Regions from separate parts of the Arthrobacter sp. SLBN-122 genome, predicted to be linked through region 1. Evidence: riboswitches for the same ligand, from Rfam matches in the RefSeq annotation. Region 1 holds a riboswitch; each other region holds the start of a gene.

Region 1 (9,606 bases):
ATGGCCGGCCTCGTGGGCGGCCTTGTTGGCATCGCCCGGCATGAACGGTGCCAGGTGGGCCTTGGCAGCCACAGGCCCGACGCCCGGTCCGCCACCGCCGTGCGGGATGCAGAAGGTCTTGTGCAGGTTCAGGTGCGACACGTCGCCCCCGAACTGGCCCGGCTGCGCCAGGCCGACCAGGGCGTTCAGGTTGGCGCCGTCAACGTACACCTGGCCGCCGGCAGCATGCACGGCGTCGCAGACCTCGCGGACGTCGGAATCGTACACACCGTGGGTGGAGGGGTAGGTAATCATGATGGCCGAGAGGACGTCCTTGTTGGCTTCGATCTTCGCCTGCAGGTCCGCGTGGTCTATCGTCCCGTCAGCGGCGGTGGCGACAACGACGACCTTCATCCCGGCGAGGACTGCGGAGGCCGCGTTGGTGCCGTGCGCCGAGGCAGGGATGAGGCAGACGTTGCGCTGCTGCTCGCCGCGGGAGTGGTGATAGCCGCGGATCGCCAACAGGCCTGCGAGCTCGCCCTGGGAGCCGGCGTTGGGCTGGATGGACACCTGGTCGTAGCCGGTGATCTCGGCGAGGTCGGCTTCCAGTCCGGAAATCAGTTCACGCCAGCCTTCAGTCTGGGAGTCCGGGGCGAACGGGTGGATCGAGGCGAACTCCGGCCAGGAGATGGCTTCCATCTCGGCCGTGGCGTTCAGCTTCATGGTGCAGGATCCCAGCGGGATCATGGTGCGGTCCAGCGCCAGGTCCCGGTCAGAGAGCTTGCGGATGTAGCGCAGGAGCTGGGTTTCCGAGCGGTGGGTGTTGAACACAGGGTGCTGCAGGTAATCGGAGGTGCGCAGCAGAGACCCGGGCAACTCGAAACCCTGGGCGTCACCCACGGGACCGGCACCAAAGGCGACGGCGACGGCGGACAGGGTTGCCGCCGTCGTCGTTTCATCAACGGAGACGCCTACCGTGTCCGCGTCGATGAAGCGCAGGTTGATGCCGCGGGCTTCGGCTGCGGTGATCACCTTGGCGGCCTTGCCGGGAACGCGGACCGTAAGGGTATCGAAAAAGGAGGCACTGACCAGTTCGCGGCCCATGGAGGTGAGCGCGGTGGCCAGGACGCGGGCCTTGCCGTGGACCGCTTCGGCGATTGCCTTCAGCCCGTCCGGGCCGTGGTACACCGCGTAGAAGGAGGACACGATGGCCAGCAGCGCCTGGGCGGTGCAGATGTTGGAGGTGGCCTTCTCGCGGCGGATGTGCTGCTCGCGGGTCTGCAGGGCCAGACGGTAGGCGGGGGCGCCGGCGTTGTCCCTGGACACGCCCACAATCCTGCCGGGCAGGGTCCGTTCCATGCCCTTGCGGACAGCCATGTAAGCGGCGTGCGGCCCCCCAAAGAACAACGGCACGCCAAAACGCTGGGTGGAACCGACGGCGATGTCGGCGCCCTGCTCGCCCGGAGGGGTGATGAGGGTGAGGGCCAAAAGGTCCGCGGCCACGGTCACCAGCGCACCGCGGTCCTTGGCCTCGGCGATGACGGCGGACTGGTCCCAGACCCGGCCGGAGACACCGGGCTGCTGCAGCACCACCCCGTTGATGGCACCGTCAGGCAGTCCCTTGGACAATTCGGCGATTTCCACCTCGAAGCCGAGCGCCTCCGCACGGCCCAGCACGATGGCGATGGTCTGGGGGAGGCAATCGGCGTCGAGCACCGTCCTGCCGTCCTTGGCATCCTTGTTCTTGTTGGCCCTGCGCATCAGCAGCACGGCCTCAGCCACCGCCGTCGCCTCGTCGAGGAGGGAGGCGTTTGCCACGGGGAGGGCTGTCAGGTCCTGCACCATGGTCTGGAAGTTCAGCAGCGCCTCCAGCCGGCCCTGGGAAATCTCCGGCTGGTACGGGGTGTAAGCGGTGTACCAGGCCGGGGATTCAAGGATGTTGCGGCGGATCACCGGAGGCGTGACGGTGTCGTAGTAGCCCTGGCCGATCAGCTGGACCGCGGTCTTGTTCCGGCCGGCGATCCGGCGGAGTTCGGCCAGGACCTCCACCTCGCTGAGGGCGTCGGTCAGCCTGAGGGCAGTGTCCTGACGGATGGATGCGGGGACAGCCATGTCAACGAGGCCATCCACGCTGTCATAGCCCACGGCCTTGAGCATGGTGTCGACGTCGGCTTGGCGGCGCGCGCCGATATGGCGGTCAACAAACGATGTTGGATGCGGATGAATCGTCATGAGGAACTCCAGTTCTGGCCGGCCGAAGGTGGCACGGCGTGGGATGGGTTCCTCCCCGCTCTGTATTGGACCTGAGAGATTCCGCGTTGCCTGCTCTTGGCAGGGGGCCGCTTGCACCGTCGGTGAACCAGGCAGAAGCCCGGTTGCTTTCCAGAGTCGCCTCGCCATGACGGTACGTGGGCCTGAGAGATTCCTGGGGAGGATTTGCTCCTACGGCGCCTGCCCGGTGTTTCGCGGGAGGACTCTCCCGTCACAGCTCGAAAGGCTTATTAAAATGTGGGTGATTCGGCTCACAAGGTATCGGGATTAGCTGCCGGTGGCAAATCGGACGGCTGCCACAGGCGGATGCATCCGGCCCGTGACGCCCTTCTGTCCCGCTTGTGTCGGAGCAGGTTTGACTTTCGATGGTGACGGACACCACACTGAACCCCGGGATTGGCACCGCCGGTGGCCGGCTCAACGTATCCGGAGCGGCCCACCAGCCGGCGTCCATCCCAATGCATGACCCGCCGCGGCCCCCAGGGCTGCGGCTTCCAACTGAACACGCCTTCGACCTGCGGCGGGAGAGCCCTGCCCGGTACATTCAGCAGGCGCCGTAGGAGCAAACCCTCCCCAGGAAACTCTCAGGCCCACGTACCGCCGCGGACAGGCAACTCTGGAAAGCAGCCAGGCAAGTCCTGGCTCACCGACGGTGCAAGCGGCATGGGCTGCGGAAACTCTCAGGTTCACTACAGAGCGGGGAGGAATCAAATCTTTTGCGGTACCCAAGTGCCGCTTTATCGATGGAGTTCCTCATGGCGATTCATCCCCCCACGTCCAACGGCGAACCTGCGCGCAACGAAGCCGTAAACACGCCCGCCCGCAGCGAGCCACCCCACCTTGAACGGCAGCTCAGCAACCGCCACATCCAGCTCATCGCCATCGGCGGAGCGATCGGCACCGGCCTCTTCATGGGCTCCGGCAAGACCATCTCCGCCGCCGGCCCCTCCGTGATCTTCGTGTACATGATCATCGGCTTCATGCTCTTCTTCGTCATGCGGGCCATGGGCGAACTGCTGTTGAGCAACCTGAACTACAAGTCCTTCAGTGACTTTGCCGCCGACCTCCTGGGGCCGTGGGCCGGCTTCTTCACCGGCTGGACCTACTGGTTCTGCTGGGTGATCACCGGAATCGCGGACGTGATCGCGATTGCCGGCTACTCCAAGGAGCTCTGGCCGGGGCTTCCGCTGTGGATCCCGGGCCTGGCCACGGTGGGCATCCTGCTCCTGCTGAACCTCGCCACTGTCAAGGCTTTCGGCGAGACCGAGTTCTGGTTCGCCCTCATCAAGATCATCGCCATCGCTGCCCTCATCATCGTGGGCCTCTTCATGATTTTCACCGGGTTCCAGAGCGACGCGGGCACGGCAAGCTTCACCAACCTGTGGAGCCATGGCGGGTTCTTCCCCAACGAGTTCATGGGCTTCGTGGCCGGATTCCAGATCGCCGTGTTCGCCTTCGTGGGCATTGAGCTGGTGGGCACCACGGCAGCCGAGGCCAAGAACCCCGAGCGCACGCTGCCCAAGGCCATCAACGCCATCCCTGTCCGCGTGCTGCTGTTCTACGTCGGCGCGCTGGTCATCCTGATGGCGGTCACCCCGTGGACCCAGTTCGCCGCGGGCCACAGCCCCTTCATCGGCATGTTCTCCCTGGCCGGCCTCGGCGCCGCGGCCACAGTGGTCAACCTGGTGGTCCTCACCTCGGCCATGTCCTCCGCGAACTCCGGCATCTACTCCACCTCCCGCATGGTCTTCGGACTGGCCCAGGAAGGCGACGCCCCCGGCATGTTCGGCCGCCTGTCCACGAGGAAGGTGCCCAGCAACGCGCTGTTCCTGTCCTGCGTCCTGCTGCTGTCCGGCGTCGTACTCATGTATGCCGGCCAGGACGTTGGCAAGGCCTTCGAAATGGTGACCACCGTGTCCGCCGTCTGCTTCGTCTTCGTCTGGTCGATCATCCTGGCCAGCTACATCTCCTTCCGCCGCCGCCGGCCGCATCTGCACGCGGCGTCCAAGTTCAAGATGCCCGGTGGCATCCCCGCCGTGTGGGTGGTTTACGTGTTCTTCGCCTTCGTCCTGTGGGCCCTGACCACCCAGCCCGACACCCTCGTTGCACTGCTGGTGACCCCCATCTGGTTTGTCGTCCTTGGCGTGGCGTGGGCCATCCTGCGGCGCCGTCCCGCCCACCTGGCCCGCTTCGAGGTCTTCCAGGCTGAACTTCGGGCCGACCAGGCTGCCGCCGGGCACAACGGCGGCGTGGATTCCGGCGCGGCAGGGCATGATGTCCAGGAGGCCAGGAAGTAACGGCCGTCGGCGGGTTGCGGCGCAGGCGCTTGGCTTCAGTTGCCGAATCCTGCCGCCGCAGCCCGCCAGTCGTGAGCTGCAGACCGAAAAGTTCAGCATGCTTAGTGTTTGTCCACATAGGATGGAAAGAGCACGGCAGCCTACCCGCTGCAGGTCGATTTGAATGAAGGTGACCATGGCCCGGCGCAGCAACCCCGCAGTACGTATCGCACAGGAAACCGCCCACAGTGCAATGTTCGATTCCGAGGGCAAGCCAAAGCCCGGGGTCCACAACATGCTCCTGAAGGCGGTACAGATTCAGCGGCCCCTGGTGGTTGGCTACATCCGCCGGCTCCAGAAGAAGCATCCACGGGCCACCGCTGCCCAGCTGGCGGACATCGCAGAGCGCGACTACCTGCGTGCGGTCGCCGGCGGGGGTGCCTTGGTGGGTGCAACCGCCGTCGTCCCCGGTGTTGGAACCGTGGCGTCGCTGGGACTTTCCGCCGCCGCCACCGTCGGTTTCCTGGAAGCAACGGCCCTCTACGCCACCTCGCTGGCTGAACTCCACGGCATTCGCCTCACCAATCCGGAGAAGGCCGGCACCATGGTCATGGCCATCATGCTTGGCGAGGAGGGGACCGCCCTGCTGGGCACGCTCAGCGGCCAGGCATCCGGCGGCCCCAACAACACGTGGGGCAATGCACTCTCGAAGTCCATGGTGGTGCCCGGGTTCGGCAGCGTCCGGAAGCGGATCCAGCATGCCTTCCTCAAAAACCTGCTTAAGCGCCAGGGAACTGCGCTGTTCGGCAGGGCCCTCCCGTTCGGAATAGGTGCCGTGGTGGGTGGAGCCGGTAACCTCGTGATGGGCCGTGCGGTGGCCAAGAATGCCCGGGAAGCGTTCGGGCCAATGCCGGACACCATTCCCGGGGAGCTGACTGCCGCCGCCGGGCCGGACAACCTGACGCTGGAAGGCAACACATTTGGATCTCAACGCTGACGTAGGCCAATCATTCGGCCCCTGGACCACCGGCGGTGATCCGGCGATGTTCCAGCTGGCCACCAGCGTCAACGTAGCCTGTGGCCTCCACGCTGGCGACCCCGTCACCATGCTGGACAGCTGCAGGGCGGCATACGAACTTGATGTCACCGTCGGTGCGCACCTGGGCTACCGGGACCTGGCCGGCTATGGGCAGCGCTCGCTGGGGATGAGCTTCGATGAACTTTTCGGCGACGTGCTGTACCAGCTGGGGGCGCTCGACGGCGTCGCGCACGCCGTGGGTGCCTCCGTGGACTACGTGAAGCTGCACGGAGCGCTGTACGGCACCACAATTCATGACGCCGAGCAGGCCTCCGCCGTAGTCGCGGCGGTAAACGCTTACGATCCAGGCCTCCCGTTCCTGGGCCTCCCGGGCTCGGAGCTCCTGAAGCAGGCCAAGGAAGCAGGGCACCCGGTATTCGTCGAGGCCTTCGCGGACCGCGCCTACCTCGCCGATGGCACCGTGGTGCCGCTCTCCGAGGAAAATGCAGTCCTTCACGACGTCGATGCAGTGGTTGAGCGGGCTATCCGCCTGGCCACGCAAGGCGAAGTGGTGGCTGCGGACGGCACGGTGGTAGCGCTCCGGCCCGGCTCACTGCGTCTTCAGGGCGGGAGCCCCGCGGCGGTAGAGATGGCGGCCAGGATCAGGGCAGGACTCGAAGCTTGCGGCGTAGGACTGGAGTCTTTCGCATAGAGGCCTGGACTCCTTCGCGTAAGGGCTAGCGCACGAGCACAGGCCAGCCTCAGCCGGACAGTACGAATGGTTTGGTGAAGAACTCCGCCCAAACCGGATCCTCCGGCGAGAGGTCGTTGAGGTCTATGAGTTGGTCGTCGTCTGGTTCCCACTGCGGAAGGTCTTCAGGGCTGGCATCCAAGCACAGGCGTTCACCCGGCATGAGCCATTGCGGCCACTGGGTCGGGTTGGGGTCGGGGTGTTCGGGTTTGTAGTGGCGGCCTGTTGGTGAGGTCCAGCCGGGCGGTGAGTTTTCCGTTGCGGCGTCCGGGACCCATGGCCGGGCGTGCTTGAGCCGGTGGTGTTTTGGGCAGAGTTGTCCCAGGTTCCGGACGTCTGTTCTGCCGCCGTGTTTCCAGGCGGTGAGGTGGTCGGTGTCATTGTCCGGGGTGCGGTTGCTGCAGCCGGGGAAGGTGCATTTTCCGTCGCGCATCCGGATCCACTGTTTGATGGTTTCCGTGAGCCGGTAGCGGGTGCGGCCGATCTCCAGCGGGGCCCCGTCGCGGGGGTCGACCAGGACCCGGTAGAACGATTCCGCCCCGTCCGTGACGAGTTTGCGTGCCATCGATGCCGGGATGGGGCCGTGGCCGTCCAGCTCTGCGGGTTCGTCCGTGACACTGAGCAGGGAGAACACTGGCACCATGACCAGGACGTCGGCCCGCGGGGTGGGGACTCGTCCAACATCACTATTGCTCCCCGCAGCGCTCCCGGTACCGGAAACGCTGCCTGCGCCTGTTCCCGCAGCATCACCCGTCCTCCCGGCCGCCTCACCCGCAGCAGCCTCACGCGCAGGCGTTCCGGTCCCGAGGAGCAGGGATGCTGCGATGTCTGGGCGGAGCTGGGTGAGGGTGCGGGGTTCGTTGGGGCCTTGGAGGCCGCGGGCGGTGGCGGTGGTGCGGTTCCAGATCGCCGAGGCGGTGTCGCCGGGGAGGCGGAGCGCGATCCAGGCCATGCCGTCGCGGTCCGGGGTGTATTCCATCCGCCGGTCCGCGACGCCTTTGGCGTGGCGCTTCTGCAGGCTTTCGGGGTGGTGGCGTTCGCGCCACGTGCGGACTTTGACCCGGAATCGCGATGGCACGAGTTCACCGGGGGCGGCCCCGCGGGCCGGCTTGGAGGCGTCGGGGTCGAAGAAGTGCGCCACCAGGGCGGCGGCGCCGTCGGGGGTGAGGCCTTCGGTTTCGTCGGCAACAATCCTGGCGTGCTGCCAGGACAGGGCCCCGGCGGCCAAAGCGTCCATCACCGGCGGCAGGGAACAGGCCCGCCGGGACTGCTCCACGAACGCCCCGGCCGCGCCTGAGCTGATGGTCAGAACCCCGGCGATCTCCTCCACCGCTGACATCTCCGCATAGGTGCATTCGTGCATCGGCGCGTCGGGGGCAAGCATTGCGTGCTGGATCTCAACGGCCTCGGCAACATCAACGGCCTTGACCGCGGCGAGCTGCGCCTCCAGCCGCTTCACCACCTCCAGCCGGGTCAGCCGGAGCTCGTACCGCCGCTGCAACACATCCACATCAGCCCCAATACCAACCCCGGCAGCCAGGAAATTATCCTCACAGTCCAGCGCATCGAGGGCAGCAACAGAGGAGTGAACCCCCTCCAAAACCACCCCGCCACCGCTGCTGATTTCCATACGAACATCATCCATCGAGGCACTGACATTCGAAGCGGCGGCTAACGTTCCTGAGTCACACCGCTGGACCGAGACCGCTCATCGCGAAGGGATTTACCCAAAGACCAGGTGCGCCACCGTGAAGATCGCCAGGCCGGCCAGCGACCCCACCACGGTGCCGTTGATGCGGATGAACTGCAGGTCCTTGCCTACCTGGAGCTCGATTTTCTGGGACGTTTCTTCGGCATCCCAGCGTGCCACGGTGTCCGTGATGACCCCGGCGATGTCCGAACGGTAGGTCCGGACCAGGTACCCAGCAGCGTCGCCGATCCAGGCGTTGACCTTCCCGGCCAGTTCCGGGTCCTCAACCAGCCGCGACCCGAAATCGCGCACCGCTGCCTTGAATTTGATGGTGAGTTCGCTGTCCGGATCGTCTACGGCGCCCAGCAGGGCGTTCTTGACCGTGCCCCACGTGCGGGAGGCGAGTTCACGGACCTCCGGGTCACCCAGGACCTGTGCCTTGATGTCTTCGGCGCGCGCAATCATCGCGGGATCATGCTGGAGGTCCTGGGCCAGGTCGTTGAGGTACTTGTCGATCGACTGCCGCACCTGGTGCCGGGGGTCAGCCTGGACGGCCCGCACAAACTTCAGGATCTCGATATAGACCTTGTCGCCCACCAGCCCGTCCACGAACTGCGGAACCCAGGTGGGGGAGCGGTCAGACACCAGGTGGGTGACCGTGTCGTGGTTGTCGTCCACCCAGTCCGCTGCCCGGTCCACCAGCAGGTCCACCAGAGTGTGGTGATGCCCGTCATGGAAGATGCGCTCCGCAAGCCTTCCCACCGGAGGTCCCCACGGCGGTGTGAGCAGGTGCTTGCGCACCATGCCCTCGATAACGGCCTGGACGTCGTCGTCATTCAACACCTTGAAAGCACCGCGGATGACGGCAGCGCCCTCCTTGGCCACCCGGTCCGCACCGCCGGGGGCGGCCAGCCATTCACCTGCCCGGCGTGCAATGTTGACGCTCGCCAGCTTGTCCTGGACTACCTGCTCAGAGAGGAAATTGGTCTCCACGAACTCGCCCAGCGAGGCGCCGATCTGGTCCTTCCGGCGGGGGATGATGGCGGTGTGGGGGATCTTGATGCCCATCGGGTACTTGAACAGGGCCGTCACGGCGAACCAGTCTGCCAGTGCACCCACCATGCCGCCCTCGGCCGCCGCACGCACGTACTGCAGCCACGGATATTCCTTCTGCAGCGCGAACGCAAAGACAAAGACCACGGCCATGGCAATCAGCAGGCTCAGCGCCAGCAGCTTCATCTTCCGCAGCGCTGCCGCCTTTTCGGCGTCGCCGGCACCGGGTTGGCGGCGTACGACGGCGCCTGCCGCCTGGGTGCCCGGCCGCACCTGCTGCGGGGTTTCGGTGGGGGATTCCTGCGTGGTTGGCCCAGTAGTTGCCTCAGAGTTCACCTGCATGTGCCAAGCCTAGCCCCGAAGGCGGGGGCCGGTCGGCTACCGTGTGTCCATGACAACTGACGAGTCAGTGCCGCACCGGCCGCTGGTCTTTGCCCACCGTGGTTCGAGCGGCGCCTACGCCGAACACACCAGAGCCGCTTACTTGCAGGCTTTGGCTGACGGCGCCGACGGGGTTGAATGCGATGTGCACCTCACCCGGGACCAGCACGTGGTCCTGCTCCACGAC
Region 2 (9,606 bases), 380 kb from region 1:
TCTCCGCGATCGAGGCCAGCCGCTCCTCCACCTCCTCCGGCAGGATCAGCTCCGGATGGAACCCCTCCAACCCCAGCAGGACCGCAGTCATCGTCCCGTGCCCGTGCCCCGTCGCGGCCAGCGACCCATACAGGTCCACCCGCAACGCCCCCACCCCAGCCAGCACCCCCGAGGCCTTGAGTTCCTCAGCGAACACCGCAGCAGCCCGCATCGGCCCCACAGTATGCGAACTCGACGGCCCAATACCGATCGAAAAGAGATCAAAAACGCCAACAGCCATGGGATTGGTTCCTAACTAAAACGGGTGGTTTGGGTGGAGCGGGCAGGACATCCTCTGCGTGCTCGGTCGCGAAAACGCCGCTGAGCGGACGTGACGCGGTGGCCGGGCTGGGTGCGGCTGGCCGAATTCCTCCGCGTGCTCGGTCGCGAAAACGCCCGCTAAGCGGACGTGACGCTCCCTTAGACGCACGTCTCCGGATCCGCCCAGTCGCCAACGGACGTCACCAAAGCGACAGGACAAGCAGGCAAGTACGCACAGGACACGGGTTGCCCGGACAGGAAAACGTACATAGTCCGCCGCCACCCGCTTCCTCTACGCCCTGCTGTCTTCCCCGCACCACCGCACTTTGGCACGAGGGGCCAGCGGAGCCGGACTTTTCGAAAGCGTGCGTCAAAGCGACGAAGGAGCAGCACGCGTGAAAATGTCCGGTCCGTCGGCCCCGGAGCCAGCCACGGCACGTCACGGCACGAAGGACTACTTGAGTCGCTTGTAGAACGGGAGGGTGACGACTTCGAACGGTTCGGCCTTGCCGCGCAGGTCCACGTCGAGGGCCGTGCCGGGGGCCGAGTGTTCGACGTCGACGTAGGCCATGGCGATGGGGTAGCCGAGGGTGGGCGAGGGCTGGCCGGAGGTGACTTCGCCGACGGTGGTGCCGTCCTTGAGGACGGGGTAGTGCGCGCGGCCGGCGCGGCGGCCCTGGCCTTTGAGCCCCACGAGGCGGCGTCCGGAGGTGCTGCCGGCGCCGGCTTCCTTCATGGCTGCCAGGGCGGCTTTGCCAACGAAGTCGCCTTCCTTGGAGAGTGCGACGACGGCGCCCAGGCCGGCGGCGAACGGGTCGCCCTGCAGCGACAGTTCGTTGCCGTACAGCGGCATTCCTGCTTCGAGGCGGAGGGAGTCGCGGGAGGCGAGGCCTGCCGGGATCAGTTCCCCGTCGTCGGCGATGGCGATCAGCGACTGCCACAGCGCGGGCGCATCGTCGTTGTCCACGAAGATCTCGAACCCGTCTTCACCGGTATACCCGGTGCGCGCAAGCAGCAGTTCTTTGCCGGTGCCACCTACCAGGAGCGGGACGGCGACCGCGGCGTAGTACTTCAGCTCCGTCACCAGGGAGTGTTGCGCGGCCGGAACCAGGCGCAGCAGGAGTTCCTGGGCTTTGGGACCCTGGACGGCGATCAGGGAAGTGCGGGCTGAGGCATCATCCACCACAACATCGAACCCCGCGGCCCGTTCCTGCAGGGCTGCGGCCACTACGGCGGCGTTGCCAGCGTTGGGGACAACCAGGAAGACGTCGGTACTGCCTTGTGCGGTACCCGCAGCCGCCGGGCGGCGGTAGGTGATGAGGTCGTCGATAATGCCGCCGTCCTCGTTGCAGATCAGCGAGTACTTGGCCTTGCCCACGGCCATGGCGGAGATCTTTCCCACCAGGGCGTAGTCCAGGAAGGCGGCCGCATCCGGGCCGGTCACCCAGACCTCGCCCATGTGGGAGAGGTCGAACAGGCCGGCAGCGTTGCGGACGGCGTGGTGCTCGGCAAGTTCAGAGCTGTACTTGAGCGGCATCTGCCAGCCGCCGAAGTCCGTAAAGGATGCGCCGAGCTTTTTGTGCTCGTCGTAAAGCGCGGTGTATTTCTCGGTCATTGGTGCCGGTCCTTAGTTTTCGAAGTCTTCCAGCGGCGGGCAGGAGCAGATCAGGTTCCGGTCGCCGGCGGCGCCGTCGATCCTGCCCACTGGCGGGAAGTACTTGTCCTGCTTGTGGTGGGCAGGGAAGGCGGCCTGCTCACGGGGGTACGCGCGGTCCCAGTCAGAGCTGACGACGGCGGCCGCCGTGTGGGGTGCGCGGCGTAAGGGTGAGTCCGCCACGGCAAAGTCGCCGTTGGCTACCTGGTCGATTTCCTTGCGGATGCTGACCATGGCCTCGATGAAGCGGTCGATCTCCGCCAGGTCCTCGGACTCGGTGGGCTCCACCATCAGGGTGCCCGCCACCGGGAACGAAAGGGTAGGGGCGTGGAAGCCGAAGTCGATCAGCCGCTTGGCCACATCCTCCGCGGTAACGCCGGTCTTCGCCGTGAGTTCGCGCAGGTCAAGGATGCATTCGTGGGCCACCAATCCGCCCTCTCCCGTGTACAGAACCGGGAAGTATTCGTTCAGGCGGGAGGCGACGTAGTTCGCTGCCAGCAGCGCGGACTTGGTGGCCTCGGTCAGGCCCTCGCCGCCCATCAACTTCACGTAGGCCCAGGAAATGGGCAGCACGCCCGCCGAGCCGAACCGGGACGCGGAAATCGCAACTCCATGCCCGTCCTCGTGGGCGGCCTTGTTCGCATCGCCGGGCATGAACGGGGCCAGGTGGGCCTTGGCGGCAACCGGTCCGACGCCGGGGCCGCCGCCGCCGTGCGGGATGCAGAAGGTCTTGTGCAGGTTCAGGTGCGACACGTCGCCGCCGAACTGGCCCGGCTGCGCAAGCCCCACGAGGGCGTTCAGGTTGGCCCCGTCGATGTAGACCTGGCCGCCTGCAGCATGCACGGCATCGCAGACCTCACGGACGTCCCCGTCATACACCCCGTGGGTGGACGGGTAGGTGATCATGATGCAGGACAGGACATCCTTGTGGGCCTCGATCTTGGCTGTGAGGTCATCGTGGTCGATCGTCCCGTCAGCGGCGGTGGCGACAACGACCACCTTCATTCCCGCGAGCACGGCGGACGCGGCGTTGGTGCCGTGTGCCGAGGCGGGAATCAGGCAGATGTTGCGCTGCTGGTCGCCGCGGGAGTGGTGGTAGCCGCGGATGGCCAGCAGGCCTGCGAGCTCGCCTTGGGAGCCGGCGTTGGGCTGGATGGACACCTGGTCGTAGCCGGTGATCGTGGTCAGGTCCGCCTCAAGGTCGGCAATGAGTTCACGCCAGCCTTCAGTCTGGGAGTCCGGGGCGAACGGGTGGATGGAAGCGAACTCCGGCCAGGAGATGGCCTCCATCTCCGCGGTGGCGTTCAGCTTCATGGTGCACGAGCCCAGCGGGATCATGGTGCGGTCCAGCGCCAAGTCCCGATCGGACAGGCGGCGGATGTAACGCAGCAGCTGGGTTTCGGACCGGTGGGTGTTGAACACAGGGTGCTGCAGGAAGTCGGAGGAACGCTCGACGGCGGCCTCCAGACCGAAGCCCTGGTCCTCACCCTGGTCGTCGGCAACCTTGGCGCCAAAGACATCGGCCACCTGGGCGACAATGGCCGGGGTCGTGGTTTCATCGAGGGCGATGCCGACGGTATCGGCGTCGACGCTGCGCAGGTTGATGCCCCGCGCCTCGGCGTCGGCAATGATGCCGGCAGCCCGTCCGGGCACCCGGACGGTCAGGGTGTCGAAAAAGCTCTTGTGCAGAACGTCAACGCCGGCAGCGGCAAGCGAGGCCGCCAGGGCACGGGCGTGGCCATGCGCCGTTTCGGCGATCGCCTTCAGTCCGTCCGGGCCGTGATACACCGCATAGAAGGAGGACACGATGGCCAAGAGCGCCTGGGCGGTGCAGATGTTGGACGTGGCCTTCTCGCGGCGGATGTGCTGCTCGCGGGTCTGCAGGGCCAGACGGTAGGCGGGAACGCCGGCGTCGTCCTTGGACACGCCCACCAGGCGGCCGGGAAGCGAGCGCTCCAGGCCCTTGCGGACAGCCATGTAGGCAGCGTGCGGGCCGCCGAAGAACAGCGGAACACCAAAGCGCTGGGCTGAGCCGACCGCGATGTCCGCGCCCTGCTCGCCCGGCGGGGTAATGAGCGTAAGTGCCAGCAGGTCCGCGGCCACGGTAACCAGCGCGCCACGCTCCTTCGCAGCGGCGATGACGGCGGACTGGTCCCAGACCCGGCCGGAAGCGCCGGGCTGCTGCAGCACCACGCCGTTGATGTCACCGTCGGGCAGGCCCTTGGAGAGATCGGCCACCTCCACCTCGAAGCCGAGCGCTTCTGCACGGCCCTTGACGATGGCGATGGTCTGCGGGAGCACGTCGATGTCCAGGACGGTCTTGCCGTCGGCCGCGGGCTTGGCCTTGTTGGCGCGGCGCATCAGCAGCACGGCCTCAGCCACCGCGGTTGCTTCGTCGAGCAGCGATGCGTTGGCAATGGGCAGCCCGACGAGGTCCTGCACCATGGTCTGGAAGTTCAGCAGGGCCTCAAGCCGGCCCTGGGAAATCTCGGGCTGGTAAGGGGTGTAGGCGGTGTACCAGGCCGGGGACTCGAGGATGTTGCGGCGGATCACCGGCGGAGTCACGGTATCGGAGTAGCCCTGGCCGATCAGCTGCACGGCCGTCTTGTTCTTCGCGGCCAGCTTCCGCAGCTCGGTGAGGACTTCAACCTCACTGAGGGCGTCCTGCAGGCGAAGCGCGGTGTCCTGGCGGATGACCTTGGGAACGGCCGTATCAACCAGGGAGTCGACCGAGTCGTAGCCTACGGCTTTGAGCATGGTGTCGACGTCGGCCTGGCGGCGCGCGCCGATATGGCGGTCTACGAAAGTGGTGGAGGCTGGGGTAACCGACACGAAGGAACTCCATTTACTCAGGCGGCGAAGGGTACGCCACAGCTATTCGGGTCCCTCCCCGCTCTGTATTGGACCTGAGAGTTTCCGCGTTGCCTGCCTGGACAGGACCCGCTTGCACCGTCGGTGAGCACAACAGTCCTTGCATTCCCAAAGGGTGGTGGACTGCCTGCTGCTTTCCAGAGGTGCCTCGCCGCGGCGGTACAGGGGCCTGCGAGATTCCTGGGGAGGATTTGCTCCAACGGCGCCTGCCTGTACTTCCGGCAGAACTCTCCCGCCGCAGATCAAAGGCTATTCATTTGTCGAACCATGAAGGCCGGTGACAGCCCTCACAACTCTCTATTGTCCTACGCCGCAGCCCCTCGCGGCAAATGACCGGAACTACCTCCGGAGCCGCTCCAAAGCGGCCAGGAGTTCCTCCACGTCGGCGGCCGCTCCCCCTGCCGGGGCGGGGGCAACGGACAGCATGGCGTTGAAGTACAGGCCGTCCCCCATGTAGAGGACTGCCTTGGCCAGGCCCGGCCCAACGTCGGCAGCTATCTCGTCCAGCCAGCGCTGCTGGATGGCCGCGAACCGGCGCCTTGTCTCTTCGTGGGCCACCTCTGCAAGCCGGGTGGCGGCCACGATGGCGCGGTCCAGCCGAGTATCGGCCCAGACGGAGGAACGGATGAAGTATGCCGCGGCGCCTTCAGCGGCAGCAGCCATCGCGTCGGCGTCTTCCCGGGCGAGGCCCTCCAGCCGGTCAAGCAGCACGGCGATGAGCGCTTCCTTGTTGGGAAAGTGGTAAAGGAGGCCGCCTTTGGACACCCCCGCCTTGCGGGCCACGGCATCAAGGGTGGCCGCGCGCTCCCCCACTTCGATCAGCAGGGACTCGAAGGCGTCAAGGACCGCGTCACGGGCAACAGGCTTTCGGGGCATGCCTTCCATCATGCCTTCCACCAGGCAGGAAAACGGAAATTCCTACCATTCCAAACTATACCGTCTGGACGGTATAGTTATTCCCATGACCGCTTCCATCAAGAGTTCCGCGTCCCCGCAGGCGCCCAGCACCTCCACTCGCTCCCCGTGGCGGGACTGGCTGGCGCTGGGGCTGCTGATGTTCCCGGTACTGCTGGTGGCGGTGGACAACACGGCGCTGACGTTCGCACTGCCCGCCATCGCACGCGCCTTGGAACCCAGCGGCGTGCAGCTGCTGTGGATCGTTGACGCCTACCCACTGGTACTCGCCGGGCTGCTGGTATCGATGGGTAGCCTGGGCGATCGGATCGGGCGGCGGAGGCTGCTGATCCTTGGCAGCATCGGCTTCGCCGGACTGTCCGTTGCCACCGCTTTTGCACCGGCGCCGGAGTGGCTTATCGCCGGCCGCGCCGCCCTGGGGTTCTTCGGGGCCATGCTGATGCCTTCCACGCTGTCGCTGATCCGCAACATCTTCCCGGAGCCCAACCGCCGGAGGCTGGCCGTGGCCATCTGGGCTGCCGGCTTCTCCGGCGGCGCGGCGCTGGGTCCGATCGTCGGCGGATGGCTGGTGGAGCACTTCTGGTGGGGCGCCGTCTTCCTGGTGGCGGTCCCGCTCATGCTCCCCCTTCTGGCCTTTGGCCCGGCCGTCATCCCCGAATCGAAGGATCCGGCGCCCGGCAAGGTGGACATCCCCAGCATCGTGCTCTCCATGCTGGTCATGGTGCCCGTTGTCTACGGAATCAAGGCAGTTGCCACCGAAGGCCCGGGGACTGCAGGGCTGGGCGCAATCGCCTTCGGCCTGGCGATGGGGACCGTGTTCGTGCGGCGGCAGCACCGGCTGAAGCACCCGCTGCTGGATATGTCACTGTTCCGGAACAGGGTGTTCAGCATGGCCATCAGCGCCAACATCCTTGCCCTGTTCTCCTTCAACGGGTTCATCCTGTTCCTTGCCCAGCACCTCCAGCTCCTCGAGGGCATGACCCCGTCCGCGGCGGGCGTTGCCATGATCCCGGCACTGGCCGCCACGGTGGTGGCCGGGCTGGTGGTGGTGCCGCTGGTCCGCAAGGTCCGTCCCGGCTACGTGGTGGCGGCGGGACTGGCCTTCAGCGCTGCGGGCTACACGATAGTGGCGTTCGGGAACCACGACGGCGGACCCTCGCTGCTGCTGGCGGCGCTCCTGGTCCTGGCACTGGGCGTGGGCACGGCCGAAACCATCTCCAACGACCTCATCCTCGGGTCCGCCCCGCCGGAGAAGTCAGGTGCTGCCGCGGCGATCTCGGAGACAGGCTACGAGGTGGGCTCGCTGCTGGGGACCGCAGTGCTGGGCTCCATCCTGACCGCGTCCTACCAGCAGAACCTGCGGCTGCCCGCGGGACTTGACGGCATGCTGCCCGGATCCACCCTGCACAATGCCCGTGAAACGCTCGCCGGCGCAATTGAAGCGGCAAACCTGGTGCCCGAATCAGTGTCGGAAGCCGTCCGCGAAGCTGCGGCGGCAGCGTTTGATTCCGGCGTCCACATCACTGCGGCGATTGGGTTGGTACTGATGGCTACGGCGGCAGTCCTGGCCGCCGTCGTGCTGCGGAAAGTGCCGAAAGCGGCCTAGCAGCCGAGGGTGTGCCGTGTCGGCTGCACAAAGGCGCCCGGCGCCGAGGGAATACCCCGGCGCCGGGCGCCCTTTGAAATGGCAGCCGGCTGCCCGCTGATCCCGCTACTTGGAGTCGGCGGCGGTTACCTTGGCGGTGGGCTTCATGTTCTCAGCCTGCACCATCCACGCAAACTGCTCCAGCCGGGCAATGAACTCATGGAGGAGGTCGGCGGAGGTGGGATCCTCCTCATCCACCTCGTCATGCACTTTGCGCATGGTGCCCACGGCGGCCTCCATGGCGGCAACGATCCGCTCAATGGCATCCGTGGTGCTGATCAGCCCGTCAGGGAACTGGGCCAGGCTGGTGGTTTCGGCAACCGTGGAGCTGCGGCCGTCCGGGAGCGCGTGCAGGGCACGCATGCGCTCGGCAGTGTCGTCGGCGAACTGGCGGGCAGCGTCCACGATTTCGTCGAGCTGCAGGTGAAGGTCGCGGAAGTTGGTGCCCACGATGTTCCAGTGCGCCTGCTTGCCCTGAACGTGGAGTTCGATCAGGTCCGCCAGGACAGCCTGCAGGTTGTTGGTCAGTGTCGGTGAAGCTTTCATGCATCCTCCTCAAGTGGTCCAATACGGCCGACGCTACCAGCCGCCCGCCACGTGGCGGCAGGGCCTGCGGCAATTTCTCAGTGAGCTTACTAATTTCAGGCAGGCAGTCATAAACGAACGCGATTCATATTGCGTCTTGCATCACACGACCCGCACCCCCATACTAAATGAACGCCATTCATATAGTGACTTCCGTCTCATCCCCTTCCAGAAAGTGGTGCCATGACAGAGATAATCCGCACCAGTACCGCCAAACCCGGGCCGCACGCCCACGCACCCTCCGCGGACGGCGTCAGCGCCAAGGGACTCAAGGGCGGGCAGCTCGGGCTTCTTGCCGTCGTCGTCCTCGGGATTTCAACCATCGCCCCCGCCTATACCCTCACCAGCGCACTCGGACCCACCGTCAATGAAGCCGGGCTCCAGCTGCCAGTCATCTTCCTGATCGGGTTCATCCCCATGATCCTGGTCTCGCTCGCATATCGGGAGCTCAACGCCGACTCCCCGGACAGCGGCACAACCTTCACCTGGGTGACCAAAGCATTCGGGCCCTGGATCGGCTGGATGGGCGGGTGGGGCCTGCTGGCCGCCAACATCATTGTGCTCTCCAACCTGGCCGGCGTCGCCGTCGACTTCTTCTACCTCTTCCTGTCCCAGCTCACCGGCTCCCCGGAACTGGCGGACCTGGCCGACAACAAAGCGTTGAACGTCCTCACCTGCTTCGTGTTCGTGGCGCTGGCCGTTTGGGTCAGCTATCGCGGCCTGCACACCACCAAGATGGTTCAGTACAGCCTGGTGGGCTTCCAGCTGCTGGTACTGGGCCTGTTCGTCGCCATGGCCTTCGCCAACTGGTCCACCTCCGAAACGGCAATCCCGTTCAGCTGGGACTGGTTCGACGTCACCAAAATCGAGACATTCGGCCAGATCGCCGCGGGCATCTCCCTGTCGATCTTCGTGTACTGGGGCTGGGACGTCTGCCTCACCGTCAACGAGGAAACGGCCAACGGCAAGAAGACCGCCGGCGTGGCCGGCACCTTGACCGCCGTCATCGTCCTGGCCATCTACCTGCTGGTCAGCATCGCCACCATGATGTTCGCCGGCGTCGGGGATACCGGCAACGGCCTGAACAACGCCGAAAACCACGAAAACATCTTCACGGCCCTGGCCTCCCCCATCATGGGCCCCTTCGCCATCCTGATGTCCCTCGCCGTGCTCTCCAGCTCAGCGGCCTCCCTCCAGTCCACGTTCATGTCCCCGTCCCGGAGCCTGCTGGCCATGGCGCACTACGGCGCCCTGCCGGAACCGTTCAGCCGCATCAGCAGGAAGTTCGCCACCCCGGGCTTCGCCACCATCGCAGCCGGTGTGATGTCCGCAGGGTTCTACGCAGTGATGCACGTGGTCAGCGAAAACGTCCTGAATGACACCATCCTGGCCCTGGGCCTGATGATTTGCTTCTACTACGGCCTCACCGCGCTGGCCTGCACCTGGTACTTCCGCCACAGCCTGTTCAACAGCATGCGCCACTTGGTCCTGCGGCTGGTTTGCCCTGTCGTGGGCGGCGTGGGGCTGTTCGTGGTGTTCGCCCAAACCGCCGTTGACAGCCTGGCACCGGAGTTCGGCAGCGGTTCCGAGGTCTTCGGCGTGGGCCTGGTGTTCATCCTGGGCGTCGGCATCCTGG
Region 3 (9,606 bases), 1.6 Mb from region 1:
ATCCCAGATGTCGCCCTCGACCGAACGCATGAAAGTGCTCGATTTCGTCGACTACTACCAGTCAGGCAGTGGCATTGGCGTGGCTCCCGGCAACCCGCAGCATCTGACGCTGGACTCACTCTGCGGCAAGCGGGTGGGCGTGCTGAAGGGGTCCTTCCAGGACCTCAAGCGCCTCCCCGCCCTGTCCCAGGCCTGCACGGCCGCGGGCAATCCAGCCATTGAGGCCATGACCTACCCGGACATGCAGGCCCCCAACCTCGCGCTGACCGCCGGCCGGATCGATGCCGTCTACATCGACGGACCCACCCTGGGCTACGCCATCAAGCAGGGCGGCCAGATCGAACTGCTGGGCGAGAAGGACGTCTCCCCGGTCAGCATCGGTTTCAAGAAGGGCGCCGGCCTGGAGAAGGCCGTCCAGCTCGGCATGGAGTCCCTTGCCAAGAGCGGGAAGTACAAGGAAATCCTCGACAAGTGGGGCGTGGGCAGCGGTGCAATCTCTGACTTCGCCTTCAACAAGGCGCAGTAGCCACATGGCCAACACAGCCACGCAGACTGACGCCAAGGCATCAGCCGGGGACGGGCTGGACCGCCAGCTTCTCCAGGGCCGTCCCCACCAGCGCCACGGAGGGTTGTGGCTGACGGCGGCGATCGTCCTCTTCGCGATCTTCCTGGTCAGTTACTCCCTGATCACCAATCCGCGCTTCGAGTGGAACGTGGTGTTCGCATGGTTTGCCTCGGAAAGGCTCTTCACCGGCCTCCTCCGGACGCTGGGACTGACGGCGATCTCCATGGCCGTGGGAATCGTCGTCGGCGTCCTGCTGGCGCTGGCCAGACTCGCGCCGAATGTCATCGTCGCCGGAACTGCCGCGTTCCTGGTCTGGCTATTCCGCGGGGTGCCGGTGTTCGTCCAACTCCTCTTCTGGGGTTTCATCGCCGCCATCTACCCACGGATTGCGGTGGGTGTGCCGTTCGGACCCGAGTTCTTCTCGGTGGACGCCAACGTGCTCATCACACCGTTCATGGCGGCGATCCTGGGCTTGGGCCTGAATGAAGGCGCCTACATGTCGGAGATCGTCCGAGCCGGGCTCCTCAGCGTCAACCGCGGGCAGACGGAGGCGGCCACGGCCCTGGGCATGCGGCGGTTCGCCATCCTTTCCCGGATTGTGCTGCCGCAGGCGATGAAGATCATCATCCCGCCTACGGGCAACCAGACCATCTCCATGCTGAAGACCACATCGCTGGTGAGCGTCCTGGCCTTCCCCGAGCTGCTCTACTCTGCGCAGCTGGTCTACAGCGCCAACTTCAAGACCATTCCGCTGCTGATCGCTGCAAGCATGTGGTATCTGCTGGTCACCAGCATCCTGAGCCTGGGGCAGTACTTCATTGAACGGCACTTCAACCGGGGCGGAATCACCTCTGGGCGCAGCACCCGGCGGCCCCGCAAGCCCAAGGCCGTGAACTCCCCCACCCCACCACTGGAGGCCCGGCCATGACCAACGTGATGATCGAAGCACAGGGAGTCACCAAGAGCTTCGGCGACCTGGAGGTCCTCAAAGGCATTGACCTGACTATCCCCAAGGGCAGCGTTACCTGCATCATCGGGCCGTCAGGCTCCGGCAAGTCGACGTTCCTCCGCTGCATCAACCAGCTGGAAACGCTCGACGGCGGGTACATCCTTGTGGAGGGACAGCCGGTTGGCGTGAAGATCAGGAAAGGCCGGCTGCACGCGCAGAACAACGCCGAGGCGGCGAAAATGCGCGAGAACATCGGCATGGTTTTCCAGAGCTTCAACCTTTTCCCGCACATGACGGTGCTGGAGAACATCTGCGAGGCGCCGGTCAGGGTGAGGAAGGAGAACCGCAAGGCCGTGCAGGACCGGGCCCGGATCCTCCTGGAGCGGGTGGGGCTCTCCGAGAAGGTCCACGCCTACCCTGCGTCCCTTTCCGGCGGCCAGCAGCAGCGCGTGGCCATCGCCAGGGCACTGGCCATGGAGCCACGGCTGATGCTGTTCGATGAGCCCACATCGGCCCTGGACCCGGAGCTCGTGGGCGAGGTGCTGGACGTGATGCGCAAGCTCGCGGACGGCGGGATGACCATGATCGTGGTGACCCACGAGATCGGCTTCGCCCGCGAAGTTGGCGACCACCTGATCTTCATGGACGGCGGCGGCATCGTGGAGCAGGGCGACCCACGGACTGTCCTGAGCGACCCCCAGCATGAGCGCACCAAACAATTCCTGGCGAAAGTAATTTAGACCTTCACATTGGAGCAGGACTCTTGAAAAACAAATGGATTGTCAGCGTTGAGGACTACCGCAAGGCCTCCCGCAAGCAGCTTCCGAAAATGATTTCGGACTATTTGGAGGGCGGCGCGCTGGACGAAACCACCATGCGCGCCAATGAAGACCGTTTCGATGCCCTGATGCTTCGCCAGCGGTCCATGGTGGACCTGCGGGGTCTGAACACGTCCACCACCGTGCTGGGCCATTCCCTGGCGATGCCCCTGATGGTGGCACCCATGGGAATGCTCACCATCTTCCACCCGGGTTCGGATCCTGCCGTCGCCAGGGCCGCGGTCAGGGCAGGGTCGATCTTCATCCACAGCGCCTGGGCCGGCTGCTCACTCGAAGAGGTGGCCAAGGTGGCGCCGAACAATCTGTGGGCGCAGATCGCGTTCTGGAAGGATCCGGCGGAAACTGCCAGCTACATCAACCGGGCACGTGCTGTGGGGGTTGAGACGCTGGTGGTGGCAGGCGATGTGGGGTCTTCCAGCAAGCGGGAGCGGGACCTGCACCATGGCCTGTCCATGCCGCCGCGCCCGCCGGTCGCGGACTACTTCAATGCCGCCACCCGCCCCGTCTGGCTGTGGCGGTGGCTAACCGGCCGGAAGATGACGTACGGGAACTACCAGATCAACGGCCGCCCGCTGCGCATGGACGAGATGAACAACTGGATGGCGTCCAACAAGAACCCGGGCGCCAGCTGGGAGGACTTCGCCAGGCTGCGCTCCGAGTGGAAGGGGAACCTGGTGATCAAGGGCATCATGGACGCCGAGGACGCAGCCCGGGCGGTGGATGAGGGGGCGGACGGCATTTTCGTCTCCAACCACGGCGGCCGGCAGTTCGACTCCCAGCCCGCCACCATCGACGTGCTGCCGTCCATTGTTGAGGCAGTGGGCGGACGGGCGGAGATTTATCTCGACGGCGGCGTGCGGCGTGGCCACGACATGGTCAAGGCAGTGGCGCTGGGCGCCAAAGCTGTACTTGCCGGACGTCCGTTCGCCTACGCCCTAGCCACTGGCGGGGAACCGGCGGTGGACCGGGTATTCGGCATCCTCCAGGAGGAGTTCAAGGGGGCCATGGGATTTGTCGGCAAGGCTTCGGTCGCCGACCTGAACAGCAGCATCTTCGCGAAGACGAGCCCAGCCTCCTTACCGGAGAGCCTGCTCGTCTAAAACCGGCACGACAAACTGCCCGTCTCTCACCTGAGGGGCGGGCAGTTCGGCGTCCCGGATCCTTCTGAGGGGGAGTCGGAATCGTATGTTGCCTTAGCGTTTCCTATAGGATATGTTACTCAGGTCACAACGAATTACCGCCCTTGACGCATGGCGGGAGAGCTTTCCGGAACATCAACCCGCGGAAAGCGCCGTAGGAGCAAATCCTCCCCAGGAATCTCTCAGGCCCCGCACCGCCATGGTTAGGCAACTCTGGAAAGAGTCCCAGTTCAGCTGGATGACTCGCCGACGGTGCAACCGGAACCTGTTCCGGGAATCTCTCAGGCCAAAAAAACAGAGCGGGGAGGACACCCAACATATTCCGGCGCTCCCCCGCGCCCTCCACACCCTTGGAGATTCTCTATGTCCACCACACCTGCCGGGACGGCATCACCTGGCATTGAACAGTTTGGGTACACCCAGGAACTGAAAAGGACACTCACCTTCAGTGACCTGATGATCTACGGATTGATCTTCATGGTCCCCATCGCCCCGTTCGCCATTTTCGGCGGCGTCTTCCACGACTCCGGCGGAATGGCCCCGCTTGCCTACATCGTGGCCCTCTTCGCCATGATGTTTTCGGCCAATTCGTATGCCCAGATGGCCCAGGCGTTCCCCATGTCGGGCTCCGTCTACACGTATGTCGGCCGTGGCATCGGAAAGCCGGTCGGCTTCGTGGCCGGCTGGATGATCCTGCTCGATTACCTCCTCATCCCCTGCCTGCTGTACTTAGCTGCAGCCATCGCCATGAACGGCATCATCCCCGACCTGCCCGTGTGGGTATGGCTGGTGGCCTTCGTCGTGCTGAACACGGTGATCAACTACATGGGCATCCAGTTCACCGCCAAGGTCAACAAGATCATGCTGGTCCTGGAACTCGTGGTACTGGCCATCTTCCTGGTCGTCGGCCTTGTGGCTTTGGCCCAGGGCAAGGGCCGCGGTTTCAGCTTTGACGCCTTCTTCAACTCCAGCACCTTCTCGCTCCCGTTGCTCTTTGGCGCGGCGTCGATCGCTGTACTGTCTTTCCTCGGCTTCGACGGGATTTCCACGCTGGCGGAGGAAAACAGCGGCAGCAGCAAGTCCCTGGGCCGGTCCATGATCGCCGCGCTTGCCATGGTGGGTGTGCTGTTCGTGGTCCAGACCTGGGTTGCTTCCATGCTCGTCGAGGACCCCGCAGGCCTCCTCGAGAACGGCGACCCCGCCGGAACCGCCTTCTATGAGGCGGCAGCCAACGCCGGTGGCCCCTTCATGTTCGTCCTCACTGCGGCGGCAACCGCCGTCGCTTGGGGCTTCGCCAACGCACTGGTGGCCCAGGCGGCCACGTCCCGCCTCCTGTTCGCGATGGCCCGGGACCGGCAGCTGCCCCGTTTCCTGAGCAAGATCAGCGCAAAGCACCGCGTCCCTGTCAACGCAACCTTCGTCGTCGCGATCATCTCGCTGGTGCTCGGCATCTACCTCACCATCCTGCCCGACGGGCTGGTGGCCATCTCGGCACTGGTGAACTTCGGAGCGCTCACCGCCTTCCTGGTCCTCAATGTCGCAGTCATCTGGTGGTTCATCTTCAAGCTGAAGTCCCGCCGCTGGTTCGTCCACCTCGTCTTTCCCCTGGCGGGGGTCCTGATCCTGGCGTCGGTGATCTACAACGCGCGTACGGGTGCCCAGCTGCTCGGCCTGTTGTGGCTGGTGGTAGGGATCGCCGTCGCCGCAGTCCTGTACAAGACTGGGCGGATGGGCGGCAGGGAAGTACCGGTTACGACGGCGGCAGGGGAACCTGAAGCAGTGGAGGTCAAGTAGAGATGGTTGTTCACAAACTGGCACCACAGCCGGGCGAATACTCCTACGTGTTCGGCGGCCGGGAGCGGATGGTCAGCATCCGCCCGGGTGACATCGTGGAGGTCAGCACCGAGGATTGCTTCGGCGGCCGGGTCACCTCCCCGGACCAGCTCCCCAGCGACGTGGTGCCCTTCAACGAGATGAACCCGGTCTCCGGTCCCATCGAGGTGGAGGGCGCGGAACCCGGCGACATGCTGGCAGTGCATTTCGTGTCGATCGTGCCGGCCAGGAAGTACGCCGTGTCCTGCGTACTCCCCCGGTTCGGCGCCCTGGCGGCCACCCATGAAACGGCGACGTTGAACGAGCCGCTGGAGGAGCGCGTCTGGTTCTACGACATTGACCTGGAGAGCTGGAGCGCCACGTTCCGGGCACGGAACTCGGACTTCCGGCTGCAACTGCCGCTGGACCCGATGCACGGGACAGTAGGCGTGGCTCCCGCCGGTGGGGAGGTGCGCCTGGTCATGACGCCGTCCACGCACGGCGGGAACATGGACACTCCGGAAGCCCGCGCCGGCACCACGCTGTACCTGCCGGTCAACGTTGCGGGAGCCATGCTGTCCCTCGGCGACGGCCATGCCCGCCAGGGTGAGGGCGAAGTGTGCGGAACCGGCCTGGAATCGGCGATGAACTCGGTGATCGCAGTGGACCTGATCAAGGAGGGCGCCGCTGCCTGGCCGCGGCTGGAGAACGACGAGTACATCATGAGCACGGGGTCCACCCGCCCGCTTGAGGATGCGTACCGGATCAGCCAGAAGGACCTCATTGCGTGGACCTCGGACCTGACCGGCATGGACCTGCTGGACTCCTACCAGCTGGTCAGCCAGATGGGCCTGGCCCCGGCAGCGAATGTCTGCGACCCGAATTACACGATGGTGGCGAAGCTGCCCAAGTGGACGCTGCAGGGCGCCCAGGCGTACGGCGGCGCCCACAGCCGCCTGCGGAAGGCAGCTGAGGACTACAGGTCGCGGTAGCCGGTATTACTGGAGGAGCGCTGCGGGCCTGGATTCAGGCGGGCAGCGCTCCTTTTTCGTCGGGCGGCAACACATATAAGCGCGGCCTGCGAAATCTGCGCCGACCTTGATGCATTCTTGACCGAATCCGGGCACATCCTTGAGGTATTCCCGCCAAAGTGATGCGTGAAGGACGGGAGCGCATCCTTGATGCACCTGGGTACTGGGTCCCAGTCGACCGCGCCTGCGTCGGATCAAACCGATGGTCTCAGACGCCTGGCGGCGCTAAGCAATGGCGCCGCCAGGCAACCAATCCACCTTCCCCAGCAGGCCAGGGGCCTGCGGCGGAGGCACGGATCAGCGTCGATCCGAAAAAGCCGCCGGCCCCTCTAACTGTCGAGTAAGGCAGCGCTTGCGCGCCCGCTACGAGCTGAACCGGTCCGGGTAGAGCAGCGGCAGCTGAAGGGTCAGCCATGGGCTGAAGGCCCAGGGCGTAGCGGCCACGGCGGCGGTGATCAGCGCCGGATCGGTCCACTGCCACTCCACCACCTCGTCGGCACGGGGAGCCAGTGGGGAGGCGGCACGGGCGGTGAAGACCGGACAGATCTCGTTCTCCACCACGCCGGAGGCATCCACCGCCCGGTACCGGAAGTCCGGCACCTTCAGCTCCACATGGTCCAGGCGGAGACCCAGCTCGTACTCGCCGCGGCGCCGAACGGCGTCCTCAAGGTCCTCCCCAAGGCCGGGATGGCCGCAGAAGGAATTGGTCCAGACGCCGGGCCACGTCAGCTTGGACAGCGCACGGCGGGTAAGCAGGATGTGGCCCTCATCGTCATACACGTGGGCCGAGAAGGCCAGGTGCAGCGGTGTGGAGGTCGAGTGCACGGTGGCCTTGTCCTCAACGCCGATAGGTGTTCCGTCATCGGCGGCCAGCACCACCAGCTCTGCCTTACCGTTCAACTGCCCTCCCACGGGTGCCCGTGTTTACTGTACCGATGGATATGGGCAACAGGCTGCCACACACTGGCTACGTCCGCATGGTTGATGATGTCCTGGCATCCTTCTTCACCCGGGCCAAGAAGCGCGCCGGCGCCCTGCACCCCGAATACCCCCACCGGGTGGCAGCACCATGAAGCTCACCAGCGGCGGGATTCCCAATATCGCCGGCCCCTACCGCAACCTCGCCGGGGCCAGGCCGGAAGCCACGACCGGGAGGTAGGCCGAAAGCGGGCCGGGAGCGGCAGGAAACAGAGGCACGACGGCGGCGCGCACCGAACCGGGAGAGCGCTAGTTAATGAGGTAAGAGCCCTCGGGCTCCGGCCGGTGCACCCGGTTCTTGGCCAACGGCAGGGCCGCGGCCAAGGCCTTGAGCCCTATGGCAGGAAGCAACACCGCAGCCGCCGTTACCGACAATGCGGTCAAGCCCACCAGCTCCAGGGTTTCCCGCTTCGGCACGCGGCGGCGACGGCGTCCACCGTCCATGAGTTCCATCATGCTGAAAGGCTAGGAGGCCGCAGGCCGGAACACCCCCGTAGCGGCTACCTGTCTTTCCGGCGGGCACTACTGGGAGCGGAAGGCGCCGGCAGGGCGCGGACCGAGGCCCCGGAACGCACCAAAGCAGAGGGCAAGGAGACGCTACCGGTACCCGTCCACGATCGCGGCAGCGATTTCCTTGTACGCCCGCCGCGTCTCCGGCTTCAGCACATCCAGGGTCACCAGGTCCCCGTCGGCCACGCCACGGTCGTGCGGGACGGCGATCAGTTCGCGGCAGATCCCGGAGAGGTGCTCCTCGATGGCGTCCTTGTCCACGCGGGAGGACACCTCGTCCTTGTCGGTGATCACCACGATTGCGTTGCGGGCCAGGTCCTCGTAGCCGTGGCTGGCCAGCCAGTGCAGGGTGCTCCGGGCCCGCTTGGCACCGGACACGGCGTAGCCGGCGGCGATCACCAAGTTGTCCGCCGACTGCAGGATCCCGCTCATGGCATTGTGCGTCACGCCGGTACCGCAGTCAGTCAAAGCCACGGAGTAATAGCTGGAGATTAGCTTCCGGATCCGCAGGTACTCCTCGGCCGTCAGCGAGTCCGAGACCTCCGGGTCCTGCTCCCCCGCAATCAGGTGCAGCCGGCCGGCGTGGTGCATGTACCGGGCCAGCGCAGTCAGCGAATTGATGGACTCGATGTTTTCCAGCAGGTCCGTGATGGTCCGCGGGCTGGCCTGCTGGTAGATGCCCTCGCCCAGCGCGCGTTCCACCAGGTCCCCGGAGTCCGGGTTGGCGTCGATGGCGCAGGGCGCGTCGCCACGGTATTCGGCCAGCGTCAGGCCCACGCCCACCGTGGTGGAGGTCTTGCCGATCCCGCCCTTGAGGCTGAGGATGGCGGTGTTGTAGCTGCCCTGGAGCTGACGCGAGATTCGACGGCCCAGCTCATCCTCCTGGCGCTGCTTTGGCCCCGGGCCCAGGTTCCAGGCGCCGCCGGTCAGGTTGTACAGGGCGCCGCGGAAGCCGCCCACGGGCCGCGGCTTCTGTTCCTTGACGAACAGGCCGGGCGAGCTGATGAAGTCCGGCATGGGGCTCTCCGCGATGGCGTCGGCCACGGTGGGCCGGCTGCGGCGGAAGGCGGGGGTTTCGGCGGGAGCGTCCGACGCCGGCGCGGCAGCTTCAGGAGCCACCGCACCACGTGCGGAACGCGCCGTGGCGGCGGGCACCGAGGCGATGGGTTCCGGTGCAGAATCGGGAGCCGGCGCCCGGTCGGGCTGTGCAGGGGTGGACTGTGCAGGAGCCGACTCGGCGGGAGCCACTGGGGCAGGGGAAGGTGCGCGGGACGGCTTGGTCGCATCGGCCACAGCGGCTGCCTCCGCCCAGGAGGAGCGGCGCGTCAACGGCTTACCGGCGTCGTTTGAACTGGAAGGGGAAGGGGTTATTGCTGGCATGGTTCCTGTCCAGGCATCCTGAAGTGTGCCGTCGGCACGACGAAGGTCGCGGCGTCGGCGCAGCTGCGGCTGCCCTGCATCCTCTGCTTGGGCGCCTGCATTCTGATCCGCCGGATCTGGCATGTCTGTCCCCCCGGACGTTTCGGCAAACGGGTCTGCGGCACTGGTTCAATCAGTAAGTCTAGGGGGTCCGGCGGGAGCTCCTGCGCCCTTCAGCCGCAGCTCAGTGATGGATGAGCGCAGCTGAAACAACGGCGGCGGTGAGTACCAGGAGGACGGCAAGGATGGTGTAGCCCACCCACTTGGGACGGCCTTTGTGGGGGTTAATGTCAACATAGGGCATGGTCAGCGCTGGTTACCTCGGGGTGCGGGCCGGACGGGGATCCGGAGTGCGCGGCGCTTG

The links. A riboswitch is a leader RNA that binds a small molecule or an ion and turns the genes downstream of it on or off. The one in region 1 is predicted to bind glycine.
Region 2: it holds a riboswitch for glycine, as region 1 does, so the genes downstream of both, gcvP (aminomethyl-transferring glycine dehydrogenase) here and cycA (D-serine/D-alanine/glycine transporter) in region 1, are expected to answer to the same signal.
Region 3: it holds a riboswitch for glycine, as region 1 does, so the genes downstream of both, FBY36_RS03955 (APC family permease) here and cycA (D-serine/D-alanine/glycine transporter) in region 1, are expected to answer to the same signal.

The regions. Positions count from the first base shown of each region.
Region 1 covers NZ_VFMS01000001.1:2,401,456-2,411,061, forward strand. The annotation lists gene gcvP (aminomethyl-transferring glycine dehydrogenase) at 1-2,211, opposite strand, end outside; glycine riboswitch at 2,372-2,471, opposite strand; glycine riboswitch at 2,762-2,860, shown strand; glycine riboswitch at 2,861-2,955, shown strand; gene cycA (D-serine/D-alanine/glycine transporter) at 3,006-4,547, shown strand; gene FBY36_RS11235 (hypothetical protein) at 4,723-5,523, shown strand; gene FBY36_RS11240 (LamB/YcsF family protein) at 5,507-6,256, shown strand; gene FBY36_RS11245 (HNH endonuclease signature motif containing protein) at 6,306-7,925, opposite strand; gene FBY36_RS11250 (DUF445 domain-containing protein) at 8,019-9,380, opposite strand; gene FBY36_RS11255 (glycerophosphodiester phosphodiesterase) at 9,430-9,606, shown strand, end outside.
Region 2 covers NZ_VFMS01000001.1:2,777,645-2,787,250, reverse strand. The annotation lists gene FBY36_RS13005 (L-serine ammonia-lyase) at 1-280, opposite strand, end outside; gene gcvT (glycine cleavage system aminomethyltransferase GcvT) at 755-1,915, opposite strand; gene gcvP (aminomethyl-transferring glycine dehydrogenase) at 1,928-4,786, opposite strand; glycine riboswitch at 4,973-5,070, opposite strand; gene FBY36_RS12990 (TetR/AcrR family transcriptional regulator) at 5,165-5,701, opposite strand; gene FBY36_RS12985 (MFS transporter) at 5,787-7,346, shown strand; gene FBY36_RS12980 (Dps family protein) at 7,452-7,931, opposite strand; gene FBY36_RS12975 (APC family permease) at 8,154-9,606, shown strand, end outside.
Region 3 covers NZ_VFMS01000001.1:840,100-849,705, forward strand. The annotation lists gene FBY36_RS03935 (ABC transporter substrate-binding protein) at 1-526, shown strand, start outside; gene FBY36_RS03940 (amino acid ABC transporter permease) at 531-1,493, shown strand; gene FBY36_RS03945 (amino acid ABC transporter ATP-binding protein) at 1,490-2,254, shown strand; gene FBY36_RS03950 (alpha-hydroxy acid oxidase) at 2,278-3,453, shown strand; glycine riboswitch at 3,696-3,800, shown strand; gene FBY36_RS03955 (APC family permease) at 3,856-5,286, shown strand; gene FBY36_RS03960 (acetamidase/formamidase family protein) at 5,289-6,296, shown strand; gene idi (isopentenyl-diphosphate Delta-isomerase) at 6,699-7,235, opposite strand; gene FBY36_RS20525 (hypothetical protein) at 7,271-7,408, shown strand; gene FBY36_RS03970 (hypothetical protein) at 7,563-7,769, opposite strand; gene FBY36_RS03975 (MinD/ParA family ATP-binding protein) at 7,911-9,203, opposite strand; gene FBY36_RS20530 (hypothetical protein) at 9,549-9,606, opposite strand, start outside.